DNA from 3 places in the Metabacillus sp. B2-18 genome. Region 3 is predicted to be linked to each of the others. Evidence: riboswitches for the same ligand, from Rfam matches in the RefSeq annotation. Region 3 holds a riboswitch; each other region holds the start of a gene.

Region 1 (6,844 bases), 2.0 Mb from region 3:
ATTAGGGAGTGGAATTAGAGGAAGATGGTCATCATTTTGGTCATGAAGACCAAACCAAGAGTAAGACAAGAGGAAGATGGTCATCATCGCGTCCATGAAGACCAAACCAAGAGTAAAACAAGAGGAAGATGGTCATCATCGCGGTCATGAAGACCAAACCAAGAGTAAGAAAAGAGGAAGATGGTCATCATCGCGTCCATGAAGACAAATCCAAGAGTAAAACAAGAGGAAGATGGTCATCATCGTGGCCATGAAGACCAATCCAAGAGTAAAACAAGAAGAAGATGGTATCATCGTGGCCATGAAGACCAATCTAAGAGTAAAACAAGAGAAAGATGGTCATCATCGTGGCCATGAAGACCAATCCAAGAGCAAAACAAGAGGAAGATGGTCATCATCGCGCCACGAAGACGAAACCAAGAGCAAAATATGAGCAAATTAGTCTTAATCATACCTATTAAGAAAACCCACCCCAAAAATCCACGCCCCCCAAAAAACTCCATAAAAAAAGCATGAATTCACCAAGTAAATTCACGCCAAAACCCAACTCCAATCCAATCCCCTACTTCAACTCCATCCAACTACCAACATGATGCACAGCAAACCCACCAAAACTGGAATAACCCTGATATTGCTCTAAAACAAGCCCCAGCTGATTATTCATTTCCGCCTGACCTTCTTCGAAAAACGTTAAAAATCCGTCACTAATACCGAGATTCATCGTCTCAACTGCGATCGTTACATCTTTATTAAGCAACACAGCGAGATCCATCTCATATTTCACTAATTCAATAATGCCATTTGGGCCAACGGCTTTGTCACGGTAGGCCATAATGGTCACTTCGTCTGTATTTTTTAACGCCCATTCGGCTAGATTGCCTTTTCCGTGTTTGTTACGGAAGTTCATTTCATCAAACCAAAACGGAATGTCAACTGCAAGACTGATGCCTAAACCAGATGCAGTATTAGCGGCAGCTAAAATCGCTCCTTGGTATTTAAGAACAGCAGCCCCATAGTTTGTTGTCCATTGCTCTGTTAAATAAGGCTCAATATCAAGGTGAATTCCGGCGAACTTCTGACCAGTAGCTGCCCCATTTTGATAACCACTTACCCAATTTAAAAAGTTCAAAAATGCTTTATTGTTAGCACCCCAGTTAGGTGCACCATCTAACGCGTAAACATCCATACCTAGCTTCGCAGCTTCGCTAATAAAAGTGTGATAATAGGTAACATCAATACTACGGTCAATCTGCAAAAACACGTGTGATACTTGCTTTGCTTCTAAAAACTGTAATGTAACTTCGCGGTCATTTACAATTTTACTCGTATCCCAGAGCCATGTTGAATAGCCCGGCGACAGACCCTCAGCTTGTGCTTTATGATTCAAAGCTAGACCTCCTAGTTGAGATCCTAGTAAGAATAGTAATGTCAGAACTACAACCTTTATTTTCATCATTAGCCTCTCCTTTTCAATAGCCCCATGGCTCAAAAAGGAGCCTGGCAGCTTGGCAGCCTTGCAATGTTGAACATTGGGTAGGCCCATAGCTTTGCGTCCTTGTTTTTCAACAAGTTTGCCTTTTTCAGATTTTTCTTAAGTATAAGGGCTTGTCCGGTAAAAAAATATAGGAGTGGGTTCCTATCATTATTTTCCCCTAAAATATAACAGGTAATTTATGAAAAAATGTAATGAGAAAACTGCCAATGTCCTTTATAATAAATGATAGGGAATTCTGTCGAAAAGAATTCATTTGTACGGTAACAACTATGTGACTAAGGTGGGTGTACAGATGTTAAGAGGTTTATATACAGCAACAGCAGGAATGCTTGCACAGCAAAGACGTACTGAAATGCTTTCAAATAATATGGCAAATGCCAATACAGCTGGTTATAAAGCGGATCAAGCAAGTGTCCGCGCATTTCCCGAAATGCTTTTAAATAGAATGGAAAATAAATCAGTACCAACAACAAATGGTTCAAGTTTTGGTCAAATCACACCGATTGGTTCGATTAACACAGGTGCTTACGTTCAAGAATTACAAAGCACTTTTTCACAAGGCGGTCTTAAAGAAACTGGCTTGTACACGGATGTAGCGCTTTTAGAAGAAATTATTCCCTTAAACGCAGAAACGAATGTAAAAGGTGCTTTGTTTTTTGCCGTTCAAAACCAAGCAGGTGAAGAGCGTTATACTCGTAACGGTCACTTTACACTAGATAATAACGGGATCCTAACTTCTGGAGGAAATCCAGTACTATCTACAACAGGCCAGCCAATCTCCATTCAATCTAGCGAATTCCAAGTAACGCCTGATGGAGAAGTAATTGCGGATGGAGAGTTCGTAGCACAAATTGATGTTCGTTTTGAAGCGGATGTTCGTAACCTTGTAAAAGAAGGTAATGGTTTATTCCGTACTTTCAATAATGAAGAACTGCCAACTGCAGTAAACAACGATAACATTCAATATAATCTAAGACAAAATTATTTAGAAACTTCAACAGTAGATGTTGGACGTACGTATACAGATATGATGACAGCGTACCGTTCGTTTGAAGCGAATCAAAAGGTATTACAAGCTTATGATAAAAGTATGGACAAGGCCGCGAACGAAATTGGCCGCATATAATAGGGGGTACTAGTAAATGCTACGCTCAATGATAACAGCGACGAATACGATGAGTCAGCTTCAAAAGCAGCTTGATCAAATCGGCCACAACATGGCTAATATTGATACACAAAGCTATAAAAGAACAGAAACTTCTTTCTCTGAGCTGGTACGTCAACAATTCAATAACCAGCCCAACGCTGCTGAGGAAATTGCAGAGCAACGTTTTGGCAGGGAATTAGGAATTAGACAGGGAACAGGAGCTATGCTTAACAGCAGCCTTGTTTTTACACAAGGAAACATTAAACAGACAAGCAGAGAGCTTGATATTGCCTTTACTCTTCCAAATCAATTTCTACAAATTGACGTAAACGGGGAGATTAATTATACAAGAGATGGTGCATTATACTTATCACCAACAAATGATGGAACAAATCAATTATTGTTAACAGCTTCTGATGGAAGTCCTGTTCTTGATGAAAATCAAAATCCGATTCGTTTTAATGATGATTTTCAAAAAATCGTTATTTCTAATGATGGTACGATTTCAACCGTTCAAAATGACCAAACAGAAGCACCACAAGAATTTCAGCTCGGTGTTGTCCAAGTAGATCGCCCGCAAATGTTAATTCAAAACGGAAACAACCGTTATGGATTAAAGGATTTAGGTGACATTCCGTTAAATGAAGTGTTAACGTTTCTAGAAGGTGAGCTGCGCGGTGATGTTGCAATGGAGCAAGGGGCACTTGAAATGTCCAATGTTGACTTATCCAAGGAAATGACCGATTTATTAATCTCACAGCGTTCCTATCAGATGAATGCAAAATCGGTTACACTTGGTGACCAAATGCTGGGATTAATAAACGGCGTAAGATAGGAGTTTAGTCTATTGGTAGCTAAAGAAACGACGAAACCGATCAGTCGAGAAGAAGTGAAAAAGGCTAAAAAGTCTAAAAAAGAACAAGAGATTCATGAAGAAGGTCGTCAAAAGGTGATTGTTCGAGTTCGATTACTCCCTATTTGGGTGAGGGTTCTGCTTGTTTTAATTCTTATGGTTGTAAGCACAATCGCTGGACTTATCGTCGGCTACGGAGTCATTGGTAGTGGCGAACCAAAGGATGCCCTTGAAAAGTCCACTTGGCAGCACATCATTGACTTGGTTGAAAAAGAATAAAGCTCGGGATATACTTGTTAAAAGGAAGGTGAAAGCCTTCCTTTTGTCGTACATATACATAGTGATGATTTTCTTAAAAAGGAGCTTATACATATGCTAGATAGTAATGAAATCAAGAGCATCATTCCACACCGTTACCCATTTTTACTTGTGGACCGCGTGCTCGAGGTCGAAGAAGGAACACGTGCAGTTGGAATCAAAAACGTATCAGCGAATGAAGAATTTTTTAACGGTCATTTCCCAGATTACCCGGTAATGCCCGGCGTATTAATTGTAGAAGCACTTGCACAAGTTGGCGCAGTGGCAATTTTAAAAAAGGAAGAAAACCGCGGTAGACTAGCATTTTTTGCTGGTATTGATAACTGTCGTTTCAAAAAACAAGTTGTACCTGGTGATCAGCTAAGACTTGAAGTTGAGATCACACGTTTACGTGGTTCACTTGGTAAAGGAAAGGCCATCGCAACAGTTGACGGCGAAGTAGCATGTGAAACAGAAATCATGTTTGCTTTAGGTGAGAAAAAATCAGAAGAGTAAGAAGTCATAAGAGTCAAATGACCAGATAGGTCGTTTGACTCTTTTTGCATGAGGAAGGTTTCATTCACTGGAAACTTGTCTATATAAAGCATATCGGCCGATCAATTTTCATGAAAAGTAAGAATGAAAATAGACGAAATGGGAAGCATAATCAAAGACCGGATTCAAAAGCTAAAAAAGGTCAAAATAGAAAGGAGCAATTATGATGAGAAAAAAATGGCTATTAACTTTATCAGGATCATTACTAGCAGCAATGATCGTAACAGGTTGTACTGCAGATGACGAAGATCCAGCACCACCAGAAAATACACCAACAGAAGAAAACGGTGAAATGGATACAGAACAACCACTTGAAGATGCAGGTGAAAACGTAGAAGAAGGCCTTGAAGAAGGCGGCGATATGATGGAAGAAGGCGCTAACGAAGGCGAGAACATGTTAGAAGAAGGTACTGACGAAGCTAACGATATGATGGAAGGCAACAACGAAGGTACACAAGAAGGTAACAACAACGAAGACGAGAATAAATAAGATGTGAAAGGCTAACATAACGATGTTGGCCTTTTTTATGTTTTAATCTAAAAATATTAATCATATTTATGATCTCACACCGAATAGGATGAAATGAACAGAGTTTTCTAGATTAATATGGAATGATGGTTCCATAGGAAAAAAGAGGTGTGTTAGAGATGAAAGACATGAATGCTCCATACCAACAGCATCTAACGTATATGAAAACCTATCATCCGTTCCATAGTCGTTTTGATCCTTGTCGTCCAATTGGTGTGAAATTTTATTCAACACCTCCTCATTTATATATGGGTTTTCAACCACCAAACCTACAACAGTTTCCCCCAAGAGTTGCACTGAAAAAGGGAACACTTTGGCCTGCATTATATGATGATTACGTAAATCCATATGAGGCAAAAGGAGGTCCAAAGCCATGAGTCACAAGCAATTACCAGATGAGTACTACAAACTGCTAGAGGAGCTTCAAGCTGTAGACTTTGTACTTGTCGAACTAACTCTATATTTAGATACACATCCAAATGACATGCAAGCCCTGCAACAATTTAACCAATACGCTGCCTATTCCAAACAGTTAAGACAGACATTTGAAGCCAAATTCGGCATGCTCACACAATACGGTGGCAGCTTTGCCGATGCAAATTGGAGCTGGGGAACTGCTCCATGGCCTTGGCAGGTGTAGTGGGGCGGTAATTGAGGTGAACAGAGTTTAAGAGGAACTGACCTGGATTTATCTTCAAAAATAGAGGCTTAACTTCGTACGATTTAACAGGGATTTGCTACTAAATTAGAGGCGTATCGGAGGTTCAACAGGGATTTGCACTAAATTAGGGGATATATCGGTAAAATAGCAGGGATTAGATACTAAATTAAGAGGTGTATCGACCATATAGCAGGGATTAGCTACTAAATTAGGAGGTATATCGGCAAATTAGCCTGGACTTGTTCTAAATTAGTGCATATATCAGCAATCTAGCAGGATTTTCAATTCTATCAAGAGGTTTATCCGCGATTATCGGGATTTTATCTGCGATTTTCGAGATTTATCCGCGATTATTCGCATTTTATCTGCGATTCTGAAGATTTATCCGCGATTAGACAAAAAGCGACATAAACAGGAGAGGAGAATAACAGCATGTGGGTTTATGAAAAAAAACTTCAATACCCTGTAAAAGTAAGCACATGTAACCCGACACTTGCAAAATATCTTATTGAACAATACGGCGGTGCCGACGGTGAACTCGCAGCTGCACTTCGCTATTTAAATCAACGCTACACAATTCCTGATAAAGTAGTGGGCTTATTAAACGATATCGGCACAGAGGAATTTGCCCACCTCGAAATGATCGCAACAATGATTTACAAGCTCACAAAAGACGCCACACCAGAGCAGCTAAAAGCAGCGGGCCTTGACCCCCATTATGTAAATCACGACTCAGCACTTTTCTATCACAACGCAGCAGGCGCACCATTCACGGCAACTTACATCCAAGCAAAAGGCGACCCAATCGCTGACCTTTACGAAGATATCGCTGCAGAAGAAAAAGCGCGTGCTACATACCAGTGGATCATAAACATGTCCGATGACCCTGATTTGAATGACAGTTTAGCCTTCCTACGTGAACGCGAAATTGTCCATTCTCAACGTTTCAGAGAAGCGGTTGAGATTCTAAAAGACGAAAGAGATCGGAAAAAAATATTTTAAGAAGCTTTAGCCCAGAACCCGATGTAGTTCTGGGCCTTTTGCTGTGAAAAAAGATGTTCTTGGCTGTGAAATACACTTTGAAAAAACACAAAAAAGCCACACAACCATGTGCAGCCATTCGACAAAATTCGGGAAGTGACAGGCACCAAGCACCCCGCTCCGGACCACATCCCCCGCACAGGCACCACAACCTCCGCCCTAAACCGACCTCGCCAACAACCGTCCATCCAACAAAACAGAAATAGATTCCTCCAATTCTGTAATGTTTTTCACACTAGCGGATATTTGTGCAGGTGTGTTGGTTG
Region 2 (6,844 bases), 2.5 Mb from region 3:
GAAAAGTCAATTAGATCCTTAATTCTTCGTAACATATTATCCTGAGGAACGACGATATCATATAGAGCCACATATGGACTAAACATCATTGTTTGTTGTTTTTGTATCATTGGAAACCACCCACTTATATTTATAATTTTAATTATAAAGTAAAAAAGGTAGAAAAGTTCACCTAAGTGAATCTTTCTACCTTTTACTTGGACTTTTTCAGTGGCCTCGTATCGAGGCCCAAGGATTTTACTTTTCGAGGCCTGTACCACATGGGGAATTTGAAGAGTTGTTGGATGAATACTCTACTGCTGACTTTTAAAGTTGGTAGTAGAGTATTCTTTTTATAAAAGAGTATGAGTGCTTACCCCTTATTATCTCTATACAACTTAAACACCTTCCGAGTTTCATTCAAGTACCGCATAAGTCGATATGGTTTACTTAGTATTCGAATCGGCAGGCTTGCTAGTAATTTACTTAAATCTTCTTTATACTCCTGAGTGATTCTCACTGGCTTTGTGGAAATCCGCTCATACACTTCTTTTTGAAATTCTTTAACAAGATTCATTTTTAACGCTTGTGTACGATGACATTCTTCACATTGAATTCCGTTTATTTTGCTATTAATGTTGTTTCTTACTGTCACCACCCGATATTTGTAGAGTTTCGTCGATTTCAAAGGTTTCGAGTATCGTTAACAGAAAAGTAGATTTTACTAACAAATGATGAAATTTTCTGGAGTAAGAGTAAGCATTATACTACCTTTAGGCAAGATGAATGTGGTAATGTTTCAGAAGATAATAAGTTCAAAGAATAGGTGATTATAAGTGTATGAAAAAGAAATTGTCTATGTTCTTTCTGATTCGGTGGGTGATACAGCAGAGCTGTTGGTCAAAACAGTTGCTGCCCAATTTATCGGAACAGAGTTTAACATTAAAACAATCTCCTATATAGAAAATAAGGAAGAAATAAATGATCTGATTGCTCTCGCGAAGCTAAGCAACGCTATCATTGCCTATACACTCTTTACTCCACTATTTAAAAAGCATCTTGATCATAAAGCGAATGAAGAAGATGTTACGGTGATTGACTTAATAGGTCCACTATTGGAGACATTTGCAACTAAGCTAAATAAACAACCGGTACAAAAACCAAGTATAATAGAAGTACCTGATAACTCCTATTTTCGTAGAATTGAAGCCATTGAATTTGCTGTGCAATATGACGATGGAAAGGATATGCGTGGAATCAAGGAGGCGGATATCGTTCTCATCGGTGTTTCAAGAACTTTAAAGACACCATTGTCGATGTATTTGGCTAATAAAATGGTTAAGGTAGCAAATATCCCATTAGTCCCTGAGGTTTCTCCTCCTGAAGAACTTTTTAAGTTGTCAGAAGGAAAATGTATTGGGTTAACGATGTCACCTGAGAAACTAAGAGAAATAAGGGGAGAAAGATTGAAGCACTTAGGGTTATCTCCGGATTCAAGTTATGCGAAAATTGAACGGATTAAGGAAGAATTACAATTCGCTGAAACAGTAATGGTTAACCTTGGATGTCCAACTATAGATCTTTCCATAATGGCAATAGAAGAAGCGGCAGAGTGGATCATCGGTAGCATGTCACATAAGGTCGAGATAAAATCAAGCTAAGTAAAGAATCCCTTAAAACTCATTTAGGGGTTTTTTGTATCTCTTCTTAGAATTCATTGGAAGAAATTAAAGCTATTAATAAACGTAAATCTCATGGTATATTTGTTAATAAACGAAAACAACAACCTTATATAATAAAGGCAAATTCATTGAAAAATGGAGACGCAAAGTCACAGACCTAAGGAGAAATCTATGGTGGCTGGATTGCTGATGAGTGGAAGAGCTTTGTACAGCAATCCTCCGTGTTTATCGGTGGATTTTTTGTTATTTTTCAATAGCCAAACGTAGTTGAGACTTGAAAAAGTTTTTGATTTCAAAGAAAGATAGCAACAAGGAGGATATCATGAGATTTATTGATATAGAGGATTACAACCCACAGGCCATGCAATTGGCAATGCCTGTTTATGATCGGATGAGACGGATCCTTTTAGCAGCAGGACGTACAATTCATCCTAACTATTTGGAACGTATTAAAGAAATTGGAGTAACAACTCTTGTGGTAGAAGATGCTGAGTCATTTGGAATTACATTGGATGAAATGCTGGACATGCCAACTTGGATGGATATAATTGCTGTTGTGCAAGAAGCATTTGAAGATGTGAAAAAAGGAAAAAGATTAAATGTTGTAGCTATTCAAAAAGCTGCCATGACTCTTATCCATGAAGTAAATGCTCTTAAAACGATCATTTTAATTCCAACAACCTCTATTTCAGAAGGATTGGAGAAATATGCTCACTCTGTAAACGTAGCATTGTTATGTTTACAAATATCAAAGCAAATGAGTTATTCTCCTGTTCAGTTAAGAGATCTTGCCATAGGGGCGTTGCTGCATGATATCGGAAAGGCTGTAACAGATCAAGAAGCAGAACATCCTGCAAAAGGCTTTGAGGTGATTAAGGAAAGTCGCGAAATTAGTTTACTATCTGCTCATGTTGCTTTTCAACATCATGAGCTATTAAATGGAAAAGGCTATCCTAGGGGACTTAAGGACAAAGAAGTATTAGAATTTCCGCAAATTTGTGGGATAGCAAACTTGTATGATCGTATGCTTTCAAATCAAAAACTGCCTCCACATGAAGCGTTAGAATTGATTATGACAAAAAGTGATGATGAATATTCTCACAAAGTAGTTCAGGCATTTGTGAACAGTGTTCCTTCTTATCTACCAGGTACAAAAGTGGAGCTCTATACAGGTGAGCAGGCGATTGTGATAGGAATAAAAACTCATTTACAACGACCAGTTATTCGCTTTTTAGAAAGTGGAAAAGAATTGAATCTTGCAGAAAATCCTTCGGTTTTAATATCAAAAGTTATTAATTAGTGGAAAAGCCCAGAGTCAAACGTAGACTCTGGGCTTTTTTGGCTTACAAAAATGATATAACGCAAGAAAGAGAGGGATTGTTTCATAAAAACAAGAAAGTTCAAAAAGAGATGAAGATTTTGTTAACAATGTAAATGATTGGATATATAGGTATTTTCATATAATATACTAGGGCGAAAGGAGGGTAGAAAAATTTATTTGAAAATTTTTAGGAGGAATGTTGAGTGTGGAAGTAAACGTAAATAATAACCTAAGGATCATGAAGAGAACTAGAAAAAGCAGAAAATTAGATGTGTTTGTTATTATTTTTTCTTTCTTAGTTATTGGGGGTGCAGTATATCTTACTAGCGGCAATACTGGTGGAAGTGCCCCAACAGGCTTTGAGAGGATCGAAGAGTTGACGGTTGAGGAAACAATGAACAGAGCAAACCTAGATATTCCTGAGCTAAAAGAACTTCCATTTACACCAAGTAAAGAAGAAGGCACCTTACTTATCACGAAATTTGGTGGTAATCAGGAACATCATCGGGTAGAGTTACATTTTATCAACGAAGAAACAAATGAGGAATTATATTATATTGCTTCTCAGAAAGAACAGGACTTATTAGAGTATGAGCAGTTACAAGTGGAAGAAATGGAGCTTGCTAATAAAAGAATGGGAAAATATGCTGAATTGGATATTGGAGAAGGCATAGAGTGTTTGGAAAATGGAGCTGTGTATGGACTATATCATCATATGTTAAAAGGTCAGGAACCATTAGGAGCTGATGTGATGGTTGAAATGGCTAATTCTTTAAAGTAATTCACATGAAAATGAATGCGTTTTCAAAGGAGTGGATCTGATAAATTCCCATCAGGTTCATTCCTTTTTAAATGAAGAAAATTTTAAAAAAGTTAATAGAATAAAGTGTTTTCGACAATATTAGCTATTGACAAACCAATAACAACTCTTTCCAAAATTAATTCTGTCAACATTGTGTCAGACAAAATATAGTTTAGTTTAAATTGTTTTGTTGTTGTAATCGCTTTATTATTAAAACAAGAAAGTACACATATTACAAAGAGGTGACAATATAATGGAAACGACTCAAAACAAGGGCGATTTTCGTGTTAAAGTTCAACGTTTTGGTAGTTATTTAAGTGGCATGATTATGCCAAATATAGGTGCATTTATTGCATGGGGTATTATTACAGCTTTATTCATTCCTACAGGTTGGGTACCAAATGAAACATTAGGGGCTTTAGTTGGTCCAATGATCACATATCTTCTTCCACTATTAATTGGTTACACTGGTGGTAAGATGATCTATGACGTACGTGGTGGTGTCGTTGGTGCGACAGCTACAATGGGGGTTATCGTTGGTGCGGATATCCCGATGTTTTTAGGTGCAATGGTTATGGGTCCACTTGGTGGATATTTAATCAAAAAGGTTGATGGACTATTTAAAGATCGAGTTCGTCAAGGCTTTGAAATGTTAGTAAACAACTTTACAGCTGGAATTTTAGGTGCCATTTTAACGATTATTGCCTTACTAGGTATTGGTCCAGTTGTTGAAGGGTTAAACAAAGTATTAGCAGGTGCGGTTCAAGGTATTTTTGATGCAGGCTTACTTCCATTAGCAAGTATTTTCATTGAGCCGGCAAAAGTTTTATTCCTTAACAATGCAATTAACCACGGTATTTTAAGTCCGATTGGTATTGAGCAAGCAGCAAGTGCTGGTAAATCTGTTTTATTCTTACTTGAATCAAACCCTGGTCCTGGTTTAGGTATTCTTTTAGCTTATATGTTCTTTGGCAGAGGTTCAGCGAAACAAACAGCTCCTGGTGCAGTGATTATTCACTTCCTTGGTGGTATTCATGAGATTTACTTCCCGTATATCTTAATGAAGCCTATGTTACTTCTTGCAGCAATCGCTGGTGGAATTAGTGGTGTATTCACATTCACAGTTTTCAACGCAGGTCTAGTAGCAAGTCCATCTCCAGGTAGTATTATTGCATTACTTGCAATGACGCCAAAAGGTGGCTACGTAGGAGTTCTTCTTGGTGTAATTGTAGCAGCAGCAGTATCTTTCTTAGTTGCATCACTTATCTTGAAAACAAGTAAGCAAAAAGATGAAGACTTAACAGCAGCTACTGAAAAAATGGAAGCAATGAAAGGTAAAAAGAGCTCTGTAAGTGGTAACTTAACAGGTGCTGAAGTAACAACTGAAGCAACTTCAACTGAAGAGTTTGATTTTGGCAATGTGAAAAAAGTCATCTTCGCATGTGACGCAGGAATGGGTTCAAGTGCGATGGGTGCCTCAATTTTAAGAAATAAAGTAAAAAAAGCAGACATTGAAGGTGTTGACGTAACGAACACATCTATCAATAACATCCCAGCTGATGCAGACATCGTTATTTCTCACAAAGACTTAACAGATCGTGCAAAAGCGAAGTTGCCAACTGCTTATCACGTATCAGTTGATAATTTCTTAAACAGTCCGAAATATGATGAGATTGTTGAAAAGTTAAAATAATTAGGGAGGATGCGATTACTTTGGGTAGCGCATCCTTTTTATACTTTTAGGTGTGAAATGTTGGGGGGGCGGCGCGGAAGTTATCGGGAATTGTCTAATCGAAGATCAATTTTGATAATCGAAGATAAACATTCATAAACCGCAGATAAGCAGCATTTTTGAAGCAGTATGCAGGAATATGAAGTTGGGCAAGGTACATATAAAACAAGCATTTATTCACTAATTAAATAATGTCATCATCATACCTGAAAAAATTGCTTTTTCTATCTTTTGAAACTACATACTAGCTACATTTATAATTAAACTATGTCAATAACTCATGTTGAAACGAGTTGATGAGAATGATTGTTTCCGCTAGGGAGCGCCTTATTCTTCAATATTTAATTGAAGAAGCAAATCAGGAAGTGACGATTAAGGAGCTTGCTGACATAATTGATGTAAGTGAAAGAACAATACATAGAGATCTGAATAATATTGAGTCTGTGTTACAAGACTTCAAACTCCAGTTGGTAAAGCGAGCTGGAATTGGAATTAAAATTACTGGAGATGAAAGTTGTCTTCATGAATTAAGAGTTTCAATTCAAAAGCAGGATTATAAGGAATACACACCTGACGAGCGAATGATGGTTGCACTTTGTACATTATTAGATCATCAGGAGCCAATAAAACTTCAATCATTGGCGAACGATCTTGGAGTGACAACGGCAACAATCAGTCATGATCTTGATAAATTAGAGCCATTTGTGCAGGAATATGGATTGAACTTAATTCGAAGAAGAGGTTATGGAATAGAGATAACCGGAGCGGAAGAAGCAAAGCGTAAGGCAATCACTAGCTTGATTTCTAACCGGTTTGATGTTCCTGACTTTTTACGAATGGTTCGAGAAAATATTGAAAGAAAATCTACGAATAAAATTGATTCCATTTCAGAGCGACTGCTAGGTCTCGTTCAAAAAGAAAAACTTATAATAATAGAAAATCTAATTAATACGATTAATTCACGCTTGCCATATCCATTAGCCGATAGCTCCTATGTTGGATTAGTTGTACACCTTGCACTTGCGATTGAACGAATTCAACGTGGTGAAAACATTACGATAAAACGCGAATATCTCGATCAACTGAAGGAATCCCGTGAGTTTGCTTTTGCGAATGAAATTGCGATGAAGCTTGAAGAAACCTTTAATATTGATATCCCTGAAGATGAAAAAGGGTATATTACGATGCATCTAAGGGGGGCAAAGCTTCGATTTGAAGGTAAGATGGATATCCAGAATGAAAATGTCGAGATTGCCTATCTTGTGCAAAGATTGATTGAGCAGGTTGAAAAGCTTACAGGCAAGGGGTTAAAGCATGATCAGTCTCTA
Region 3 (6,844 bases):
TCAAAATGATATACAGCCACCGCTAGAAAAGGTAAAGCAGCAATCGTTACTAACGTTAACGGTACGGAATAAATAAACATAACTGTTAATGTTCCGCATATTAATAGTAAAAATCGAACAAGCTCAGAAAAACCGAACGATAAAAAGAAACGAAACCCTTCTACATCAGCAGTCAATCGGGACATTAAATCACCCGTTTTAGCATTATCATAGTAAATAAAAGGCAATCGCTGTAACTTTTCATATAAAGCATTTCTAAGTCTGTAAACTGACTGTATCCCAAACATATCTCCTAAATATTGATGAAAAAATGCAGATACCCCTTTTACCACCATCAATGATAAAAAACCAACCACAATCCATGGAATATACTCATATTGTTTCTTTAATACAATTTCATCGATTGTTAATTGCAAAACAATTGGATAAATAACCGTAATGCCTGTAATAAATAAGACAAAAAACAATGACCATAAGAAATACTTTCTGTATGGCCAATAAAAGCTTTTTAATTTTTTAAACGTTTCCATACTTCCCCTCCCCACAGTTGTTTACCATCACATTACCTATAGATATAACGTAATACGTTTAAATATATCGACAATCGAAATAATTATCCATACATTTTCCTTAATTTTCTAAAAATATATCCTTTGAAGGAATCTACCTCCTTCTAGTGGACGAAAGAACTAATACCTTTGAACGAAAAAAGATGCTTATTGGTTAGTGGAATCTCAACTAACCAATAAGCATCTTTCTAAAAAACACCTTATAATTTTGCCTCTTTAAGAACAGACTGTATAAATTTAGCCTTTGCACCAGCATACTCATTTCCATTAGTCCATTCTTTTTTCGATAATTTCTTTTTCAAGCTTTCATATTCTAAAAGATGCTCTTTCGATTGTATAAGAAAATCACGAAATAAAAGATGTTCCTCCCACCATTGACTATCTAAAGGTACTGTATGTATATGAGCTATTCGATGTTGATGGGGAATCTCCATAAAATTCTCAGTCGTTAATACACGTGGATATAACTCGGCATAAACTTCTTTAACCACAATAAAAAAACGTCGAAACGGCAGCTGTTTATCATAAATTGATACATAAACATAAGGAGGTTGTGATAACGCATCAACAACCTTTTCAAGCTGACTTTCCTCTCTAACACCAATCATGATATCGATTATTGGTTTTGCTGATAAACCAATTATTGATGTACTTCCAATATGTTCAATCATTGGTTTAAGAAAACCTAGTTTAGATTGTAACATTTCCTTTTCAATCAGGTATTTTTGCGGCCATTTCGGATCATATTCTGACAATGAAACCTTCATATTCTTCTTCTCCTTCTAAACTTGTCTTATGTGAATAATCTTTACTAAGGACTGTTTTTATTGTCCTCTTTTAAAGTAATGAATAGATTGGAGATAATAGCATGCTAAAACAATTTCTACAATTCGCCATAAGAGGGAATGCAATTGACCTAGCAGTAGGAGTAATTATCGGAACGGCTTTTGGAAAAATCGTTAGCTCATTAGTTGATGATCTTGTCATGCCAGTAATAGGTGTACTTTTAGGCGGCATAAATTTGAAGGATTTCTCTTTACCTTTTGGAGCATCAGTTATTCAATATGGATCATTCTTACAAACTGTATTAGAATTTTTAATCATAACATATAGTATTTTCTTCTTTGTCCAACTATTTTATAAGCTCCGGAAATTAGACAACGACAAGCCTTTTGGTCAAACTAAAACTAACACTGAACTTCTACTGGAAGAAATACGTGATTTGCTAAAAGAAAAAAAGGATGACGAATAAATGAATCAAATTGCCATTAGGAACTTCTTAATTTAAAATATTTTCTTTATTCCATTAGCTTCATCAACTAGTTTCATTATTTCATTATCCGTCATTAAGTATCCGTGACACTCCATTAAAGCTTTTTGGACCTCATCCGTTAATCGGTCTAAATTATATGCACAAACACCGATTATATCCATTTCCGGCATTAACCTGTCTACTTCAAATTCAAATTCTTTCAATGTGCTATTAATATGTTTTTGAGTCGGCCATTCCACGTGACCCCAACACCTTATTTTCAAATTTTGATCAAAATAGGGATCTAATGTGTTAAAAAAGTAGTTTAGAATTGTTACTGTGTGGAAATTACCTGTGGAACAATAGAAATCAAAATTACTAATTTGGTGGACTCTCTTTATTTCATCTGCTTCTAATATATTTTTTAGTTTTTGTGATATTAAATGATTAATAGGCTCATTTTCAACAAACAAAACATATTCATTGTTTTTTATACCACTAATTATAAATTCAACAGCGTTTTGAACATAATCATCCAATTTCTCCGTAAAATACAGAATGTGACCTCCACCATTTTCATTTAATTTATATGTAAATTCAGCCATATTTTTTATCATATATGTTATTTTCTCCTTACCTTCAAACTGTTTAATCTATAGTAAGTCTCACATATAATAGTACAACAATTTCGTTGAAAAAGGTTATCAATTCTAAATAATATAACAAAATTAGTCATGATCTGCCGTTTGTTTAGCTTAAAATAAATGTTTTAAACATAATTATAGAGGTGGACTAGCATTATTTTATTCTATTTCTCTATTGTCTGTACCGTTAATCTTGACTACGACCAAATTGATGGTATTCTTGTCCTAACAATTAACATCAAATATGATAAACTAAGTATTATTTTTTGATAGGGATGTGAAGCTTTTGAAGAAATTTAAAATTGTGCTACCTGTAATGATCATAGTGTTTATTTTTGCGATTAGAGTACTTGACCAAAACTATGGTAGCGCTATTTCCATACAAATCCGAACGTTGATTTCTTTAGGTGGGGCTCTTTTTTCCGGCTTAATTACGTATTTTCTCTTTCCCAGTAATGAAAACCAAAAAAATTGATAGTAGTTTCCAACCATATATAGGGAACTGTTCATCTAACGTCTCATTAGAGCTTGATTACATACCGTCAAGCTCTTTTAATCTCCCTAATTCCGGTAATCACTAGCTACGATCGTATGTATGGTGAGTTTTTGCTATAGATAATACTTCTTTAGGCGTAACTTGACTCCAAGCTAGTTTTAAAAATGCTTCATAATGCTCAATAACCTTAAGTTGAAAAACTTAAAAAGCCAGCTGCAACTTCAGCTGACTTTTTAACAATCACTTATACTTTAAAGCGATCAATAATTGATTGTAGTTCTTCAGCCATTCCAGTTAAGGCTTTTGAGGCAGCTGTAATTTCCTCCATTGAAGCAAGTTGTTGCTCAGTTGTAGCCGCTACTTCTTCAGATGTTGCTGAACTTTCTTTTGCAATAATAGCTAGCTCATTGGCTGATGCTGTAACTTCTTGAATGGCAGCTGTTATTTGCTGTACAGTTGCTGAAACTTCTTCAATTTGTGGAGTCATAGTGTTCATTCTATTTAATATCGAATCAAATTTCTCAGATGTTTCTGTTGAGATTGTTAATCCCTGCTCTGCATTTTTAGATACCTCGCCCATTACCTGTACGGAATGATTTGTGTCTTTTTGTATAGATAAAATTAGTGTAGAGATCTGACCAGCTGATTGTTGAGATTGTTCTGCTAATTTGCGCACTTCATCAGCTACTACTGCAAATCCTTTTCCATGTTCACCGGCTCTTGCTGCCTCAATTGCGGCATTTAATGCAAGTAAATTTGTTTGATTAGCAATTTCAGAAATAGCATCTAGGATCTTTCCAATTTCCTGTGATCTTTTGGATAATGATTGAATGACCTTATTTGATTCAGTCACGGAAGCATGAATAAACTTCATTTGCTCCAAGCTATCTTTTACAAATTTCCCACCAACTTCTGCCTCACTGACAGTTTCTTGTGCTATATCAGAAACATTTGATGAGCTAGATGAAATTCTTAGAATTCCTTGTAGCACTTCATCTAATGCAGCATTATTTGCATCAATTTTAAATGTTTGGCTTTCGGCTCCACTAGCTACCTGTTGGATTGCTTCTGTTACTTGTTTAGTTCCAGCTGTCGATTGGTCTGCACTAGCAATCAACTCTTCAGAAGATGAACTCACCCTTTCTGATGCTGTTTGGAGACTTACAACCACTGCACGTAAATTTTCGACCATTTTGTTAAAGCTCTTGGACAATTGTCCTACTTCATCATTAGAATTAATGTTAATATCAACCGCTAAATCTCCATTAGCAATTTTTTCTGAAGAAGCAACTAAAATACGAATTGGTTGTAAAATAGAACGTATAATAACAAAAATAACAATAGCTCCGAGAATAGAGGATAGTACTACAGCTAATGTTTTTAAAAAGATTCCTTTAGCGGCTTCTGAGATTTCACTAGTATACATCGTACCAGCAATTTTCCAGCCTGTTAGTTCATTTGTAATAAAATCCATTTCCTTCGCTTTACCATCTATAGTATAGGAAAATTCACCAGTATTACTTTTAAATAAATTTCCTACCCAATCACCCGTTACCTTTTCACCTTGCTTAGAAGGATGAATTAAGTAAGTTTGAGTTTCATCAACAATTGTTACGTAGCCCTCTTCCCCAACCTTCACTACACTTATCATATCTTTCAGTACATTTAAGTTCACATCAACAGCCACTACACCTGAACCATCATTTAAAACTTTAGCAAATGTAACTGATGTTTCATTTGTATTAGCATCGATATACGGATCTGTAATAACAACTTCTCCTTTATTCTCCATTGCCAACGTATACCAAGGACGATCACGTGGGTCATAATCATCGGGGAGTTGAAGTGTTGGTGAAACAATCATTTCACCCGTATCTGTTCCAATATAAATTGCTTGTGCTCCTGGTTTTGTTTCAATATATTGATTAAATTTCAATTTAATTTTCGAAATTTCCTCGATATCAATTTTTGCATTAGCCGTTTTTGCTGTCTGAGCAAAATATTCAATGTCCTTTTCTATAGGAATTAGCTGTGAATTCATAGAAGAATCAATTAGTTGCACACTTTCCTTAGCTGTTTGAAGCATGCTATCTTGTAATTCAGATTTTGCAGATTGATAAGAGATAAATCCTATAGCAAGACTTGGTACAAGTAAAATGCATGCGAAGGCAATGATTAATTTTTTTCTAATCGTGAGATTTCTGTCAATACCTTTTAATACATTATTCTTTAAAACATGACGGATTTTCATGATGTTCTTTCTCCCTTTCTCGTCTCTATTACTCTTTGTAAAATAATAAAACTGCCCACATGATAAAAATAAGGACAGCTCACTAAAAAGTTTAAAGTTAATCATATCTGCAACTGGCTAGCATAAAATGATAAGCCCCTTTAGTTTTGCGTCCCATTTTTTCAAATGGTTTGCCCAATTTTATATTATATACAAATAATTTCGGCAATTCTGCCTATAAATTTAGTAGTACTATCATACTACTTATGACATAATTTGGCTATCTTTTTATGATAAATCATTATATTCTGAAACTTTTTCTATATAAAGAAAGAGCTATCATTTTGATAACCCTTTTCATTAAACCATTGTATAACGTTCATATAAATCCTTTAATGTTTCACACCCTAATCTTTTAAGCTTATTAACATAAATACTCCATAACTGTGCAGTCAACTTGGCATCCTCCAGAGCATGATGTCGACCAAAAATCGGTATTCCATTATGTTTGCAACATTCTTCAAGAGTGATAAGCTTTGCTCCAGGCTCTGCAATTCTGTACAAGAAGGACATATCTACAAGGCGGTGCTTAAATGGTGACCTGTAGAGCTTCCAAGAGGCATGCTGTAAAAACATCTTTTCATGGTTTGCATGATGAGCAACAAGTGTATAATCCTGGGCAAACCGAAAAAACTCGAACAAGGTTTCGGATAACAGCGGAGCAGTTGTTAATTGTTCGTTTGTTAGACCAGTCAAAGAACTAATTTCATTAGAAATTGGTTTTTCTGAGCGAACAAGTGAGTAAAAGGTTTCCTCTTCTTTAATTTCATCTCCCTTTACTTTAATTGCACCAATTGAAATAATTTGGTCTCCTTGATCGGGATAAAAACCTGTTGTTTCGATATCAAAAACAATGACGTTTAATTCAGTAAGAGGAATATTTAATGTCTCCTCCACCCTCATTTCACGTTGTAATTGTCTAAGGTAGGCTACTTGTTGCTGTGATTGGGCAGATTGAGAACCACCAAGCTTACCTCTCATAAAAAAAAACGGGTCAAATGTCATTCTAAACACCCTTTATCAATGATCCCCTGCACATATTGATGCAGTTTTTTACCATCTTTTAAGATTGATTTTATCTCTCTTTTTTCTTCCTTGGTCATTTTCTTAATGTTTAAATAATGCACATCATCATAACTTTCAGCACTTGCAAATAATAGTCTTCGGTATTCAAGCAACTTCTCAAAATTCTTTTTATAATAAAGCATTTCTTGTCGATAAGGATCTTTTTTACTAAGGATGGTAATTCTTTCGAGAGTAGAGGTTTCAATTATCCCCTCTTTCATTGCTAGTAACCTAACTGCATTAACATACGGTAAAAAAGCTCCTTTTTTTAGATCAATACATCCTTCATACTGGCCACTTTGTTCGACATAGATTTGTCCTAATGGACCAATCGAATGTTTAATATGTTGAATATTGTCCATAAATCGCTGTAAAAGCTTAGGATTTGTATTTCGATATTCAAAGATTGTAGATTTTAAGTCCTTTATAAAAGCATCATTTCCAACTAAGCTTCTACAGTCATAAAAGATCTGTAAAAAGCGAATGGATTCCCAGCTTTTTTCATCCATCCAAGCAACAAGTTGCTTT

The links. Region 3 has a riboswitch for cyclic di-GMP ahead of LPC09_RS08540 (methyl-accepting chemotaxis protein). Riboswitches for the same ligand answer to the same signal wherever they lie in the genome.
Region 1: another riboswitch for cyclic di-GMP. It lies ahead of LPC09_RS24090 (amidase); the one in region 3 lies ahead of LPC09_RS08540 (methyl-accepting chemotaxis protein).
Region 2: another riboswitch for cyclic di-GMP. It lies ahead of LPC09_RS22020 (HD-GYP domain-containing protein); the one in region 3 lies ahead of LPC09_RS08540 (methyl-accepting chemotaxis protein).

What each region holds. Positions count from the first base shown of each region.
Region 1 covers NZ_CP088245.1:4,810,166-4,817,009, reverse strand. Annotated here, with positions in the region: gene LPC09_RS24095 (hypothetical protein) at 181-357, shown strand; gene LPC09_RS24090 (amidase) at 563-1,456, opposite strand; cyclic di-GMP riboswitch class I at 1,497-1,586, opposite strand; gene LPC09_RS24085 (flagellar hook-basal body protein) at 1,788-2,621, shown strand; gene LPC09_RS24080 (flagellar hook-basal body protein) at 2,638-3,477, shown strand; gene LPC09_RS24075 (DNA-directed RNA polymerase subunit beta) at 3,490-3,774, shown strand; gene fabZ (3-hydroxyacyl-ACP dehydratase FabZ) at 3,868-4,308, shown strand; gene LPC09_RS24065 (hypothetical protein) at 4,514-4,837, shown strand; gene LPC09_RS24060 (spore coat associated protein CotJA) at 5,005-5,253, shown strand; gene LPC09_RS24055 (spore coat protein CotJB) at 5,250-5,516, shown strand; gene cotJC (spore coat protein CotJC) at 5,970-6,539, shown strand; gene LPC09_RS24045 (YwpF-like family protein) at 6,738-6,844, opposite strand, start outside.
Region 2 covers NZ_CP088245.1:4,356,159-4,363,002, reverse strand. Annotated here, with positions in the region: gene LPC09_RS22035 (IS1182 family transposase) at 1-110, opposite strand, end outside; gene LPC09_RS22030 (bh protein) at 353-634, opposite strand; gene LPC09_RS22025 (pyruvate, water dikinase regulatory protein) at 816-1,640, shown strand; cyclic di-GMP riboswitch class I at 1,770-1,852, shown strand; gene LPC09_RS22020 (HD-GYP domain-containing protein) at 1,984-2,961, shown strand; gene LPC09_RS22015 (hypothetical protein) at 3,188-3,763, shown strand; gene LPC09_RS22010 (PTS mannitol transporter subunit IIBC) at 4,038-5,477, shown strand; gene LPC09_RS22005 (BglG family transcription antiterminator) at 5,819-6,844, shown strand, end outside.
Region 3 covers NZ_CP088245.1:1,693,471-1,700,314, reverse strand. Annotated here, with positions in the region: gene LPC09_RS08560 (ABC transporter ATP-binding protein) at 1-530, opposite strand, end outside; gene LPC09_RS08555 (GrpB family protein) at 770-1,336, opposite strand; gene mscL (large conductance mechanosensitive channel protein MscL) at 1,438-1,821, shown strand; gene LPC09_RS08545 (MEDS domain-containing protein) at 1,854-2,438, opposite strand; gene LPC09_RS08540 (methyl-accepting chemotaxis protein) at 3,206-5,212, opposite strand; cyclic di-GMP riboswitch class I at 5,318-5,397, opposite strand; gene LPC09_RS08535 (exonuclease domain-containing protein) at 5,552-6,256, opposite strand; gene LPC09_RS08530 (DUF294 nucleotidyltransferase-like domain-containing protein) at 6,253-6,844, opposite strand, start outside.